2 linked regions of the Cellvibrio sp. PSBB006 genome follow. Each later gene encodes a partner of the first gene's protein in a complex. Links are inferred from orthologs where the notes say so. Each region holds a gene or a part of one and is shown in the gene's direction. Other genes may lie near its edges.

Evidence for each region.
Region 2: the proteins of pabB (region 1) and CBR65_RS19880 are in contact, whole or in part, in a solved structure (PDB 8RP0), measured with the Escherichia coli proteins. The link is inferred for Cellvibrio sp. PSBB006 from one-to-one orthologs.

Annotation. Positions count from the first base shown.
Region 1 is NZ_CP021382.1:658,815-666,780, reverse strand. What follows is about bases 1,861-4,695. They hold pabB (aminodeoxychorismate synthase component I), read left to right. Parts: upstream 1,861-2,504; coding sequence 2,505-3,887; downstream 3,888-4,695. Other genes in these bases: CBR65_RS03050 (dienelactone hydrolase family protein), read left to right, coding at 3,947-4,695; CBR65_RS03060 (hypothetical protein), read right to left, coding at 1,861-2,156. Outside these bases: CBR65_RS03065 (efflux RND transporter periplasmic adaptor subunit), read right to left, coding at 1-1,019; more of CBR65_RS03060, read right to left, coding at 1,275-1,860; more of CBR65_RS03050, read left to right, coding at 4,696-4,699; CBR65_RS03045 (PRC-barrel domain-containing protein), read right to left, coding at 4,787-5,188; CBR65_RS03040 (efflux RND transporter permease subunit), read right to left, coding at 5,333-7,966. UniProt on the Escherichia coli protein: Part of a heterodimeric complex that catalyzes the two-step biosynthesis of 4-amino-4-deoxychorismate (ADC), a precursor of p-aminobenzoate (PABA) and tetrahydrofolate.
Region 2 is NZ_CP021382.1:4,780,394-4,788,324, forward strand. Bases 1,807-4,606 are described here. They hold CBR65_RS19880 (aminodeoxychorismate/anthranilate synthase component II), read left to right. Parts: upstream 1,807-2,815; coding sequence 2,816-3,397; downstream 3,398-4,606. Other genes in these bases: trpE (anthranilate synthase component I), read left to right, coding at 1,807-2,813; trpD (anthranilate phosphoribosyltransferase), read left to right, coding at 3,521-4,552. In the rest of the region: CBR65_RS19865 (DUF3530 family protein), read right to left, coding at 1-79; rpe (ribulose-phosphate 3-epimerase), read left to right, coding at 274-975; more of trpE, read left to right, coding at 1,344-1,806; indole-3-glycerol phosphate synthase TrpC, read left to right, coding at 4,622-5,419; cAMP-activated global transcriptional regulator CRP, read right to left, coding at 5,658-6,293; CBR65_RS19900 (OsmC family protein), read left to right, coding at 6,554-6,976; CBR65_RS19905 (hypothetical protein), read right to left, coding at 6,996-7,712; coq7 (2-polyprenyl-3-methyl-6-methoxy-1,4-benzoquinone monooxygenase), read right to left, coding at 7,809-7,931. UniProt on the Escherichia coli protein: Part of a heterodimeric complex that catalyzes the two-step biosynthesis of 4-amino-4-deoxychorismate (ADC), a precursor of p-aminobenzoate (PABA) and tetrahydrofolate.

The DNA of each region.
Region 1 (7,966 bases):
GGAATCAAAAGCACCAACAGAAAGACAAAGAGTCCGCCGCTGACCAGCTTGCCTTTGAGATGCTGCGGCCCGAACCAGCGTTGCAGAAAACCGGTAGCCCCGGCACGCACGGCTTGCATGCTGCTGATGGATGCAGATTTCCTGAAATACAGCAACGGCGCCACCAGAGACAACAGCTGCTCAATCCACTGCTGGTCGGTGGCACTCAAGGGTGCAGCAGTCGGAACCTCCATCAACAAGGCACCGATAACCTGCTGTTTATGACGCAACAAAAAGGTATGAATCTCTACCGCCGGATTGGATTGTTGCAACGCCCGATGACAGCGCAACAGCTGAGCCGGATGGTCGGCGGCCTCCTCCTGCGCGGTGACGTGGATATCCTGTCGTTGCTCCACCGCCTCCTGCATCGCCGCCGTTAACGCTTGCATGACCTGGGTACGCCGATCGAAGTTGGCCGAAAAAGACACAGCCATCAACTCCACGCCGCGTTTGTCACACAACCCCAGACTGACGCGCTCACCCTGTTGACGTGTTGCCAGGCGGTTTACCAGGGTGATGGCGGCTTCTTCCAATGACGGTTCGCGCAGCACGCCAGCCAATAATTCCAGATGCTCCTGCCCGGCAGTTGACGAATCGCGTTGTTCACTGCCTTGTTGAAACAACAGAAACTGCAACCAGGTCATACCCCACTGCAACAATTTGAGCGTGGCCTGCAGATCAAGCTTTTCGCGCTTGCCAATGCGCAGCACCACCGCCCCCCAGAACGCGCCATCGACAACAACCGGCTGCCCCAGCAGCAATGCCTCACCGTCCGGCTGCAACTGTAAACGCTGCTTCGCGATGACCTGGCTGGCCAGCGCCAACAATGCCGGCTGCACCGACTCCTGCTCCGGCCAACGCACAACCCGATGATCGCTACCGGCGTCATCCTGACTGATCAACACGCCCGCTGACGTTGTCGCAACCATCTGGCACTGCAAACGCAGCCAATGTTTTAGTAAGGCGTTGATTAAGGGCATTGATGACTATTTGGTAAATTGAATCGGAGGTTTTATAACGAAATCGATTTAAGGATAGTTGAAACAATGAGAGAAGAACAAAAGAGTGTTGATAGGCAGCTATGAACTAGTGAGCTGAAGCTGGCACACAGGGAGTTTGTCATGAGGGTTTTTGTTTCGAAACCCTCAAGTCACGGACGACTTGAGGGAGCTACAGGGAGGTATCTATGCGCTTTCGAAACAAAAACCCTCATGACAAACGTATTACGAAGCAATTCATAAAGCCTTGATAATCACATCAACCTCAACGCGGTTAGGTTCAATGCGCGTAGCCAATCCGGTGATATCACCAAACAAGGGTGGCTGGGAATTTCCGCTGAGAGAATAGGATAAGGTTAACCGGTCTTTTTCCCCCGCCCACTGCAATCCGGGACGTAACTCACCGATCAGGGTGACGCCCGCTGCCGCATCTTGCAGCGCTCGAAAGGTATCCATCGCCACGTCTCTGGGCGAGCTTGTATCGCTGGGGGATGAGGTGGGTAAAGCAAAAGGATAGGACTCAAGTACATGCAGGTCCGGCGCCGGAAAGAGGTGCATGACCAGACTCTCCTCTACCGGCAATTCTTCCTCCACATGTGTCGCCGCACCGTTTACCGGTTGCGCGACCTTGGTGCTGTTCATCAGCATGTTGTAGCTGAGCAGGAGTTCAAATTCATATCCCTGCCCATAAAATGAGGGGCGCAGATTGGCAATACGCAGACTCTGGATGTCCCCCTGCCCTTGAGTTGTTTCCTGCAAATGGCTGTAGTTATCCGAGCCAGGTGAATCGATAGAGAGCTGTTTGCTGTAGCTGGCCTGTCCGCGCGGTATTGGCTGGGCAACCAGTGGTTTCATATAAACCGGTGAACGATTGAAGGCAGTACGGCGGTCATTGTCCGACGTGGTTGCCGGGATAAGTTGAGATAAATCCGGCGCTACGAGCACCTCCAGCAGACGCTGTGCACTCAGGTTAAACGACCACGCTATCGAGGTTTCGGTGCCGCCGCCAGCGGTCGTCTCTTCGCGCAGAGTTCCACCCTGCTCCACCATAACCCGGATTTCCAGAGTGCCGCGACGCCAGCCTTGCTCCAGCAACTCCGCCTCGGTCACATCCATCATCGTGCTGGAAATGGGTCCAGGACGAGGTTGATCATTTGGGGAGGGTGAACAAGCGGTCAATAACAGAAGTATCCCACTAACTGTCAGCCTGATATCGCCTAAGCGCATGGGATGCAACTCCTGAAAATCAATTAGCTACGCGAGGAGGCGATAATTTTAAAGCGATCAAAGGCTGCGTGGGTGGTACCAGTCGACGAAAACACATCCTAACCAGGCAGGAGATTGCGCACAAAATCACCTACGATTTCTAAAAAAGTGTTTATACGTCATGAGCAGGCTCAGGGTTCCCATCAGCTCCGCTGGTTGTATCTGCTAGAATGGCCACCTTTTTCAGGTCCTGATTTCTCCATGCCAGCCTCACCTGCTTTTCGTCGTATCCCTTATCTTGCTGACAGCGCGCTCTGGTACCGCGCCCTGCGCCATTTGCCCATGCCGATCTGGCTGGACAGCGGGCGCCCGCAAAGTAGTTACGGGCGTTATGACATCCTCAGTGCGGCACCCATCCGGCATCTGGAGACTACTGGCGATATCACCCGCATCGTTCAGGCAGACGGGCATTTCAGTGAGTCAACGGATGACCCCTTCGCGCTCCTCCAGGCACAGTTGCCTGCGCCGGTCTTGCCACTTCCGGGTATCCCTTTCTGCGGCGGGGCTTTGGGCTACTTTGGCTACGATCTTGGACGCCGGCTGGAAAAACTCCCCACCCAGGCTGTTCAGGATATTGAACTGCCGGACCTGTTTGTCGGGATCTACCTGTGGGCCATTGTGCAGGATCACGAACAGCAACAGGCATGGCTGGTCAGCCTGCCGGAGGCCAACAACCTCGATGAAATTCTCCGGATTATTGAGTTTCACGACTTAATGCAAAACCTTAAGAGTTATAAATTTTCCTTTGAAATCAATAAATTCCAGCGAGAAGTTAATGCAAAAAAATACGCCACTTCCGTTGAGCGTATTCAGGATTACATCCGTGCCGGCGATTGCTATCAGGTAAATTTCGCCCAGCGTTTCACTGCCGCCTATGAGGGCGATCCGCTCATAGCCTACCTAACCTTGCGTTCCGTGCTGCCCTCGCCGTTTTCCGGTTTTATGGAATTGCCGGGCGGGGCCATCCTGAGCCTGTCACCCGAGCGCTTCATCCGCATCGATGGCAACAGACAAGTGGAAACCCAGCCAATCAAAGGCACCATCGCCCGCGGCTCCGATTCGTTAACAGACCAAGCCAATGCCGCCGCTCTGCTGGCGAGCGAGAAAGATCGAGCAGAAAACCTGATGATCGTGGACTTGTTGCGCAATGACCTCAGCAAACATTGCACCCAGGTCAAGGTACCTGCCCTATTCAGCTTGCAAAGCTTCGCCAACGTGCACCACCTGGTCAGTACGATTACGGCCCACATGCAGCCTGATGTCAGCGCACTGGATGTCTTGCGCGATTGCTTTCCCGGCGGCAGCATCACCGGCGCACCCAAGATCCGCGCCATGGAAATCATTGATGAACTGGAGCCGGTGCGCCGCTCAGTCTATTGCGGCAGCCTCGGCTATATCGGTGCCGACGGGCAGATGGACACCAGCATCGCCATACGCAGCCTGGTATGCAGCCAAGGCCAAATCCACTGCTGGGGCGGCGGCGGCATCACAGCAGATTCTGATGTAGAGCGGGAATATCAGGAAAGCATCACCAAAGTGCAGTTATTGATGGACACACTGGAAACACATTTTTCAACCCGATAACCAGCGCACCTCAGCCTATTGTCGCGCGGGTTTTTACCACTCACCGAGGGAGATATGTCATGTTAATTCAAAACCACCAGGTGGACCTGGAGACGCCGACGGGGACCATGCGCGTTTATGTATACCGGCCGGTCAGCAACGGCAGTGCGGATGAGAAAAAATACCCCGCCATTTTGCTCTACTCCGAAATTTTCCAGCAGACCGGACCGATTCGGCGCAGTGCGCAGATCATGGCCGGCCACGGCTTTGTGGTTCTCGTCCCCGAAGTCTTTCACGAACTGAATCCTATCGGCACTGTGTTGGGTTATGACGATGCCGGGCGCGACAAAGGCAATGCCGACAAGGTGGCGAAGACGCTGGAAGCCCATGACACTGATACACAAACCATGATCGACTACCTGGGCACCCAAGCCTATTGCTCGGGCAAGATTGGTGCGATGGGGTTTTGTCTGGGTGGCGGCCTGGCTTATCGCGCCGCTATCAATCCGGCCATTTCTGCTACCAGCTGTTTTTATGCAACCGATATCCATTCCGGCCTGACACCCTCACAACCGGGCAATGAAAGCCTGACACGCACCGGGGAAATCCGGGGCGAACTGCAAATGATTTGGGGCAAACAGGACCCGCATATTCCGGCGGAAGGTCGCGCGCGCGTTTACAGCAACCTTGTCGAAAAAAATGTGAATTTTACCTGGCATGAATTTAACGGCGTCCACGCTTTTATGCGCGATGAAGGCGAGCGTTATGATGCGGAATTACAATTGCTGGGTTACCAAATGGCTATCGGTTTGTTTAAGCGTTGCCTGTATTAATGCAGATGATGTGAAGTGAATTTTTGCAAGGATACAGCATGCTCAACGCATGCTGTATCTGCCAACTTCCGTTTCGTTAACATTCAATCAATGCGGGCGAGTGCCATAGTAGGCATGAATATCCTGCGTCCATGAACGGTCCGCCATATCCGGCCAATCATCCTTATCAAAACCCGGCGCACTTTTCAGGCGATCTTTTTCAACATTCAAGATAAAACGCTTGTTGATGGTATCCAGCGTTAACGCACTCCAGGGTACTGCAAACAATTTTTCGCCCATACCGAGGAAGGAACCGAAGGACAACACCGCATAGGCAACTTGTCCCGATGACATATCCAACATAATTTCCTTGATATCACCAAGGTCTTCATCCTTGTGATTGTAAACATCGTTTCCGATCAAGGTGTCCGCACCCATCAAACGTGGACCTGGACCCTGGTTGTCATGACTTTTGTACATGCCGTAGGTATCACGTGTTTCGTAATTCATCGTTGTTCTCCTGTAATGCATTAATAAAATCCGTTCAACGGAAATTGATTTGCATCCTCAGAGTATGACTCGCCTCTCAGCGGGTCTGTTCGACGAAACACAGTAAATTCGTGCACGGAAAACCCTGATGCCAAAACCGTAAGTTTATTTTTCGGTAGCCGTTTCGCTGTGTTTTTTTGAGCGTTTCGCACGCCACTCCAACACCGCAACCAGGAGCGCCGGCAACATGGTTAAGGTAACCAGTGCCGCACCGATAATACCGGACATCACAATGACACCGACACCGCGATACAACTCACTGCCCGCACCGGGCAAAAATACCAGCGGAGCCAAACCGCAAATGGTGGTAATTGTTGAGATAGCAATCGGCCGCAAACGTGACTCAACCGCTTCGCGTGTCGCTTCTACCGGCGACAAGTTTTCTTCCATCATATTACTGATGGCACGATCCACAATCAGGATGGGATTATTAACCACCGTACCCATCAAGATTAAAAAACCCAACATGGAAATCATGTCGAAGGGTTGATGAAAACCACCCAGCCCCACAACGCCAAACAAAGCGCCGAAGAGATTAAAAATAGCCAGTCCAGCGATGCCGCCGGCAACCCCCAAGGGAATGGTGGTCATAATCAGTACCGGATAACCCCAATGACTGAAGATGGCCACCATCAACAAATAAATAATGGTTAATGCCACCAAATAATTACTGCTTAATGCAGCGCGCGTTGCATCCAGCTGATCGGCTGCACCGGAAATATTCATGCTCACACCCAGCGGCACCTGCCCGGTGTCACGCAGATGCTTAACCAGATCGGTACGCACGCGTTCTACACCGGTTTCCAGTGCAACGGAACGCGGCGGAATAATGTTTAACGTTACTGTGCGTCGACCATCAACGCGACGCACCGTACTGGTATCGACGGTTTCTTCAACCGTTACCAATTCGGACAGCGGCAACACACTACCAACCGGCGTGTGAATAAGAATACGCGATAAGGTTTCTACGCTCGCACCGGGACCGTCCTGGTTGTACAAGTACATATCGATCTTGCTGTCGTCGAGAAAAAATTCATTGACGTAAGCACCGTCAGTCAATGCCGCGATGGTAAAACCGATATCTTCAGCACTCAGCCCAACCTCCGCAGCCCGCTGCCAGTTTGGTCGCACCGCCAACAAGGGTTGCGCCAATGACAGACTGGATGGCTGCGACTGAATACTGGGTTCGTCAAAAATTTCTTCGGCCCGGTTGTAAGCAAGCTGCGCCACTTCATACAGCTTTGCCAAATCGGGGCCGGAAATATCGAGATTGACACTGCGAGTCCCGCCATCGTTACTGCTGATGATGGACCCGCGCGCGGCGAAGGCGCGCATGCCGGGATAGGTTTCATATTTGCGCACCAGCGCCGCCATCAAGGCGTCTATATGAGCTGGGTCTTTGGGTTCCGTAATAATGCGCAACCCTTGCGGCGATATGCGCATATTGACGTATTGCATGGCGGGCACATCGGCTTCACCGCGATCAAATGCTTCCGGCTCATCATCCACAAACGGCAGGAAATATGCTTGCACTTCGCGCCCGATTTCTTCCATGGTCGCCAGGTTATAACCCGGCGGCGCATTCATGGAGGCAAAAGTTTTTGCTTCCTCCCCTTCGGGTAAATATTCCGCCGGCGGCGTCAGGAACAGCGCAATAGCGCCACTGAGCAATACGGTAATGCCGATACAGGCACCCCGCCGAGCGGGCGTTTCAATTAACCAATTTACGCGGTTAGTGATTCCGCGATGCAATCGCTTACCCAATTCATAGTCTGGTGTTTCCCCGGAAAACGACATGCGCGCACTGGCCGTGGGAATGACCGTAATCGCCACCAGCATCGACACCAGAATGGATGCGGAAATGGCAATCGCCACATCGGAATATAATTGCCCGGCTTCTTCGGCAATAAACATGACCGGCAAAAATACCATCACCGTCGTCAGCGTAGACGCCAGCACTGCTGGCCAGACCTTCTGAACACCAACAATCGCGGCGCGTATGCGATCCAATCCTCGCCGCCGTTCAAGTTCAATACTTTCCAACACCACAATGCTGTTATCGAGCGTCATGCCGATAGCAAAAGCGACACCGGCCAACGAAATCACATTCACCGTGCGCCCCGCGATTAATAAACCGAGAAACGCCGCGATGGTACAAATAGGAATACCGACAACACCCAGTGCGGTCACCTTCAATGAGCGCATAAAGACATACATGATCATGGTCGCCAGCAGTGCACCAAGGATCAGATTTTTCCACACATTAATCACTGAAGCCTGGACATACACCACGTCATCGGCCGTTCGCTGTAACACCATCCCTTCGGGATTCAGTAATTCGCGGTTGATCAAATCAATTTCGCGCATCATGGCTTCTTTGATCGCGATCACATTGGAACCGCTTTCGCGCCGCACCGACATACTGATAACCGGCAGGCCGTCCACGTAAGACGTTTCGCGAATTTTAAAATGGTCCAGTTTGATTTCGGCTACGTCGCCTAACCGGATCAGGCTGTCGCCTTCACGACGGAGGATCAGGTTTTCAAGTTCTTCCACATCGCGAAATCGCCCGACAGTGCGCAATAGATATAAACGTTTGCCGCTCTCCAGTTCACCGCCGGAAATATCCCGATTGCGCGCCGCGATAGCCGCACGCACATCAGTCAAACTCAATCCGCGCGCAGCCAGGTGATCCGGGTTCACGCGAATATGAATTTGCCGCTCAGCACCGCCGCCCAC
Region 2 (7,931 bases), 4.1 Mb from region 1 along the record:
CCGCCGTTTCTGGCGCCGGGTTCGGGGCATTTTCTGCCGGTGCCGCGGTCTGGGCGTGCAAAACGCCATGCGCGGACATTAGCAACCAGGCAACAAAAAGCCAGCAGTGCGGCCGGAGTGAATCCCGATGGATGAGGCGAGTCAAAAGACAGTTCATAGTCCCGGTTTTTCGAGTGGATAGTGATTCATTAGGGCGCAATCTGCTGCCAGTATGGTTTTTTTCAGTACAATGCGGACATTTTAGTCGTTGTCATAACAGTCATCGGGTGATTTATGCAGAACTTTAAGGATTCACGCCAGGCGGACTTCAGAATTGCGCCTTCCATTCTTTCCGCCGATTTCGCGCGCCTCGGTGAAGAGGTGGATGCTGTGTTGGCCGCTGGCGCTGACATGATCCACTTTGATGTGATGGACAATCATTACGTCCCCAACCTCACCATCGGTCCTATGGTGTGCAAAGCGCTGCGGAAATACGGCGTAACCGCACCGATTGATGTGCACCTGATGGTGGAGCCGGTGGATGACCTGATTGGTCAGTTCGCTGACGCCGGCGCGACTTTTATTACCTTTCATCCTGAAGCCTCACGCCATGTGGATCGCTCGCTGCAGTTGATCAAGGATCGCGGTTGTTTCGCTGGTTTGGTGCTTAACCCGGCCAGTTCGCTGGACGAAATCAAATACGTGATGGAAAAGATGGACATGCTGCTGTTGATGTCCGTTAACCCCGGTTTTGGTGGACAGCAGTTTATTCCTTATGTGCTGGATAAGGTGCGCGAAGCGCGTGCGCTGATCGATGCCAGCGGCTATAACATTCGCCTCGAAGTCGACGGCGGTGTATCTACCGAAAACATCCGTGCGCTGGCCGCCGCCGGGGCCGATACTTTTGTATCCGGCTCGGCCATTTTTAATACCGACGATTACGCCGCGACCATTGCGGCCATGCGTGCGGAACTGGCATTGGCCAATAAGGGTTGAACCGGTTGCAGTCGGCGGGGTTATATTAAGTAACCGGTTAAATTGTGAAATATTGGGGATAGGCAGTCTGGTTTTATTTGAGTAAACTGGCCGCCAGTCCATAAGGAGAAGCCCTGTGAAACTTTCAGGCTTACATCTGCAAGAGCGTGCCGCCCTCGTCGCCCGATGGCGTCGCTAGTCCATTTCTGCCCGCGCGCAGTCTGTCTAGCTAGCACTTATTATCTAGCCTCGCAGTCTGTCAGCAGCCGGGTTGTCTTCACCTCATCTGTTGTCCGACATCTTTCATGCCGCGTCAGGCGCAGATGAATTACCCGATAAAAATAGCGTGATTCGCCCACCTCTTGCGGGCGAACCCGAAAGGTAAATCCATGACTCCTGAACAATTTGCTGAGTTGGCCGCGCAAGGCTATAACCGCATTCCGGTGATGCGCGAAGTGCTGGCTGACCTTGATACTCCTTTATCTTCCTATCTGAAATTGGCCCGCGGGCCTTATTCCTATCTGTTTGAATCCGTGCAGGGCGGCGAAAAATGGGGTCGTTATTCCATGATCGGCCTACCGGCCCGCACGGTATTAAAAGCCTTCGGTGAACATATTCGTATCGAGCGCGATGGTGTCGTGGTTGAGGAAACTACCCAGGCCGACGCTCTGGAATTTGTTGAAGCATTCAAGCAGCGCTATCGCGCGCCGGAGTTGCCGGGTCTGCCGCGTTTTACCGGTGGCCTGGTGGGTTACTTCGCTTACGATTGTGTGCGTTATGTTGAGCCGCACCTGAAAGCCAGCGAGCCTAAAGATATCATCGGCACACCGGATATTTTATTGACGGTGTCCGATGAGGTACTGGTTTTCGATAACCTCGCCGGTAAATTGATTTTTGTCATTCATGCCAATCCGGAGATCGACAACGCCTACCAGATCGCGACGCAACGTCTGGATGAATTGGAAGCGCGCTTGCGCGGTCCTGTGCCGTCAACGCCGGATTTAACACTCGGTATGAACGGCGCCAGTGAACAGAAATTCCGCTCGCATTACGGTGAGCAACCGTTTCAGGACGCGGTCAATCGCATCAAGGATTACGTGCTGGCCGGCGATACCATGCAGGTGGTTATCTCCCAGCGTTTATCTATCGATTTCACGGCGGAACCGCTGAATTTGTATCGCGCACTGCGCAATTTAAATCCATCGCCTTACATGTATTTCCTGGATTTGGGCGATCACCATGTAGTGGGTTCCAGCCCGGAAATTCTGGCGCGTCTGGAAGACGGTGACGTAACGGTGCGGCCTATCGCCGGTACCCGTCGTCGCGGCCATACGCCGGAAGAAGACAAAGCCCTGGAAGCGGAACTGGTGGCCGATCCGAAAGAAATTGCCGAGCATTTGATGTTGATCGACCTTGGCCGCAACGATGTCGGTCGCGTGGCTGAAGTGGGCAGCGTAAAGCTCACCGATAAGATGGTGGTCGAGCGCTATTCCCACGTAATGCACATTACCTCGAACGTCACCGGCAAGATCAAACCTGAATTGCGCGCGATGGATGTACTGCGCGCAGCCCTGCCGGCGGGGACGCTCTCCGGTGCGCCCAAGATTCGCGCGATGGAAATCATCGACGAACTGGAAAGTGAAAAGCGCGGTATCTATGGCGGCGCGGTGGGTTATATCGCCTGGAACGGCAATATGGATACCGCCATTGCAATTCGTACGGCAGTTATCAAAGACGGCAAACTTTATGTGCAGGCCGGCGCCGGTGTCGTGGCCGATTCAATACCAGCGCTGGAGTGGAAAGAAACCATGAACAAAGCGCGCGCCATCTTCAAAGCCGTCGACATGGTGGGGGAATAATCATGATACTGATGATCGACAACTACGACTCCTTTACCTATAACGTGGTGCAGTACCTGGGCGAGCTGAAAGCGGATGTGGAAGTCGTGCGCAACGATGAAATTACCGTGGAGGACATCGCGCGTCTGGCGCCGGAAAAGATCGTGATTTCACCCGGCCCCTGTACGCCCAATGAGGCGGGTATTTCGGTGGAAACCATCAAGACTTACGCTGGCAAGATTCCCTTGCTCGGCATTTGTCTCGGCCATCAAAGTATCGGCCAGGCATTTGGTGGCAAGGTCATTCGCGCTCCTCACGTCATGCACGGCAAAACTTCACCGGTGTATCACGCCGATAAAGGTGTATTTACCGGGTTAAAAAACCCCTTGCAGGCCACGCGTTACCATTCGCTGGTAATCGAAAAAGAAAGCCTGCCGGATTGTTTGGAGATTACTGCCTGGACCCAGGATGCCGATGGCAACATGGCGGAGATCATGGGGGTGCGCCACAAAACCCTGGCTGTAGAAGGCGTACAATTTCACCCTGAATCTATCCTGACTGAACAGGGCCACGAATTGCTGCGCAACTTTTTGAATGGCGTATAACCGACGCGCAGTCGGGCTGTCAGGGACGGTGCGATTGCGCGGTTGTTGAAGTAAATTTACTCTGTCGCTGACAAGCTTTTCCCACACACAAAACCGTGAATGGTAACAACAAGGTGGATGGCAATGGACATAAAACAAGCTCTGAATAAATTAGTCGCGCACATTGATCTCTCGACCGAAGAGATGACCATGGTGATGCGCGAAGTGATGACCGGCGTCGCGACGCCGGCACAGATTGGTGGGTTTCTCGTTGCCTTGCGCATGAAAGGAGAAACCCTGGACGAAATTACCGGGGCCGCTATGGTCATGCGCGAACTGGCGACCCAGGTAAACATCGAAGCGGAATATCTCGTGGACACCTGCGGTACCGGCGGTGACGGTGCCAACCTGTTTAACATCTCCACTGCCAGCGCGTTTGTGGTGGCAGCCGCGGGTGGTCGGGTGGCCAAGCACGGTAATCGTGGCGTTTCCAGTGCTGCCGGTAGCGCCGATGTTTTGGAAGCGGCGGGCATCAAACTTGATATTACGCCGGAGCAGGTGGCCCGTTGCGTAAAAGAAATTGGTGTTGGTTTTATGTTCGCGCCGGCGCATCACAGTGCCATGCGCTATGCCATCGGCCCTCGTCGTGAATTGGGCCTGCGCACCATCTTCAATATGCTCGGTCCCATGACCAACCCGGCCAATGTTAAACGCCAGGTTATCGGTGTGTTCAATGGCGAGCTGTGCAAACCCATGGCCGAAGTATTGGCGCGTCTGGGTAGCGAACATGTGATGGTGGTACATGCCAAAGACGGGCTGGATGAAATCAGCCTGGCCAGCGAAACCCAGGTGGCGGAACTGAAAAATGGTGAGATCATCGAATACACCATCAAGCCGGAAGATTTCGGCGTGCAAAGCAAAAGTTTGATTGGCCTGAGCGTGCAAAACGCGGAAGATTCGCTGTTGTTAATCAAAGATGCGCTAGGCAATCGACGCGGCCAGTACGCCGAAAAAGCCGCCGACATCATCACCCTGAATGCCGGCGCCGCGATTTATGTGAGTGGTGTCGCCACGAACCTGGCTGATGGTGTGGAGATGGCGCGAGACGCTATCGGCAGCAGTTTGGCTGGCGAGAAGATTCGCGAACTCGCTGCCTTCACTCAATATCTTGAATAAGTTTTTCGGTTGACCGAAGAACCCTGACGCGAACGGTTAATCCAAGTTCGCAAAGAGGACTGGAATCGCGTGACACAGACACCCACCGTACTGCGCAAGATCATTGCCCGCAAATGGGAAGAAATTGCCGAGCGTAAAAAGACCGTTTCTCTCGCTGACCTCAAGCAGAGCCTGGTACACCAACAACCGGTGCGCGGCTTCGTACAGGCAATTGCAGACAAAATTGCAGCAGGTCAATCCGGCGTCATCGCCGAGATTAAAAAAGCCTCCCCCAGCAAAGGCGTCATCCGTGAACACTTTGTTCCAGCGGAATTGGCGCGCAGCTACGAACGGGGCGGAGCCGCCTGTTTATCAGTATTAACCGACGTGGATTTTTTCCAGGGTGCTGACCTTTATTTGCAAGAAGCCCGCGCTGCTACCGACCTACCGGTGATCCGCAAAGATTTCCTGGTGGACGAATACCAGATCTACGAAGCGCGCGCCATTGGCGCAGACTGTGTACTACTGATCGTATCGGCCTTGGAGCCGCAGAAACTGGCGGATCTGAATACCCTGGCGATGGAGTTGGGGCTGGATGTGTTGGTGGAAGTCCACGACGCCGCTGAGCTTGAAATTGCGCTTGGCTTACCGAACAAGCTGATCGGCATCAACAACCGCAACCTCCACACCTTCGATGTCACCCTGCAAACCACCTTTGATCTGCTCGACCAGATCGGCCCGGAACGCATCGTTGTAACAGAAAGCGGCATCCTGTCACCTGCCGACGTAAAAGCTATGCGCGATAAAAACGTGAATGCATTTTTGGTAGGCGAAGCCTTTATGCGTGCCGATGACCCCGGCGCAGCGCTGAGAACTTTCTTTAGCTAAATAACGAAAAAGCCAGCTAAAAGCTGGCTTTTTAATTTACCTGATGACCTTACCGCTTACCGCAATACAAGTTTGGCGTTAGGGCACTTCGGAATCCGTTTGTCATTAGGCCTGTTGTTTCGAAAACGCATGAATACATCCCTGTAGCTCCTTCAAGTCGTCCTTGACTTGAAGGTTTCGAAACAACAGGCCTAACGCCAAACTCGCATTGTGCGAGTATTTCCGGTTGTAAAAATCTTTAGCGCGTCCCGTAAACCACCATAGTCTTACCTTTCACCAGCACCAATCCCTGATCCTCCAGAGTTTTAAGTACACGACCAACCATCTCGCGAGAACAACCCACAATACGGCCGATCTCCTGGCGGGTAATCTTGATCTGCATACCATCCGGGTGAGTCATCGCATCCGGCTCTTTACACAAATCCAGCAAGGTACGTGCGACGCGACCGGTCACATCAAGGAAGGCGAGGTCGCCCACTTTGCGAGTGGTGGCGCGCAGGCGGCGGGCCATCTGGCTGCCGAGGGCGAAGAGGAATTCGGGGTGGTCTTCAGAGATTTCCTGAAACTTGGCGTAGCTGATTTCAGCTACTTCACATTCCGACTTGGCGCGAACCCAGGCGCTACGTGAATCTTTTTCATCGAATAAGCCCATCTCGCCGAAGAAGTCGCCATCGTTGAGGTAGGCTACGATCATCTCGCGGCCTTCATCATCCTCAATCAGTACAGTGACTGAACCTTTGACGATGTAGTAAAGCGAATCGCTTTTGTCGCCCGCGTAAATGATAGTGCTCTTGGCGGGATAACGGCGACGGTGACAATGGCTTAAAAACTCATCCACATTCTTAATGTGCGGCGTTAATGAGACAGCGACCAAGGTGGGCTCCTAGTTTGCTTTATAGGATTTATCAGGTTGATATGGCGCGCATTATGACCAGAAACGAAAATGCGTACCAGTCGATGCGGAGCCGGACTCTAAACTTTGTGATGCAGTTATAAGCCTAGAGTCCTTCGTTGTCTATAGAAAGTTTAACTCAGCGCCGTTAGTGTTGATTTTTGTGACACAGGGGCTTTATCACCGGCTGCTGTGATAACCTTGCCGGCTGGAAAAAGCCAGAATCAGTAAAGGGTTGGAATATGCATGCAACAGTGAAATGGGTAGATGGGGCGCAATTTATTGGCGAATCAGGCAGTGGCCATTCAGTTGTGATGGATGGTCCGCCGGATCACGGCGGACGCAATCTGGGCGTACGTCCGATGGAGATGTTGCTCTTGGGGCTGGGCGGTTGTTCGTCATTTGATGTGATGAGTATTCTGACCAAGGCACGCCAGGCCGTCACCGATTGTCGTGTAGAGCTGGAGGCGGAGCGTGCGGAAGGTGTTCCGTCACCCTTTACCAAAATCCATATGCAATTCATTGTGACCGGCAAGGATTTGAAAGAGCCGCAAGTCAAACGGGCAGTGGAGCTGTCGGCGACCAAATACTGTTCCGCGTCCATCATGCTGGAAGCGGGCGGCGTTGAGATTACCCACAGTTATGAAATCCGTTCGCCAGATTAATGCAGCCGTCTGGCCGCACTTACTCCAGGCTGATACCGCCCTCAGGAATTCGCAGCCGTAATTCCCGTGTCAGCGCCGGTACCAGCTGGCGATGACGCGGGTGTAAGTGTACATAAGCGGATTGACGAAACAGGGTGCCGGCGTGGTAGATCGGCTTGGGTAGTTTCATTTCTGCCTGAATACGCTTAACGGATGCCTCCGAAATAATCAGCGCATCAATGCGTCCGGCGCTCAACATCTTTATACCTATCTCGCTGGTCACGAGGCCTTGTGCATCCCGTTGGCGCTCGGGGGTCAGCAGACTTTTGGTGGCAGCGGAACCTTGCATATAGCCCAGCCGGTATTTGCCACTGTTCAGTTCGCTAAGGTTATCGATCCGGATATCCGGTTGATGGCTCCACACCTGCAAATCCGCACTGGCAACGACCACATCTATTCTAATTAAAGGCGACTCGGGCGCACTCGCCAAATAATGGGTGTCTCTGGCACATTCACCATCACTGGTGCCGTGATTGGCGTCCTGAATAGCGCGCAGGGTGGGGCGGTGTTGCATCACAAACTCATAGCCCAGTGCCGCAAATGCCTGGCGGTAGATCGCTTCCAATTTGATGAAGTGGGCCGAGTGAGCCGGTAGCCAGCAAGAAAAGGTGATGCGCGGTGCACCGGCATGGCCGCAGGCTGTGTAGGCAAGCACCATGCTTGCCAGCCACCAGCGAAGCGAGCGGGTGATGAACATGATCAATATCTTTATGTTTATGGATTTAACGAAGTCTAGCACTTGATGGCGGATTAACACGGGGTGCCGCTCTTCAGGCATAAAGCGGCAACAGGATCAGAGGCGGTAACTGCTGAATGTCATCGCTTTGGATACCAGCGTCATCATGACTTTCACAGGCGCGGGAAAATCCATACCACCAGCGGCCAATGCGGCATCGGCATGGCGGGCTTCGTCTTC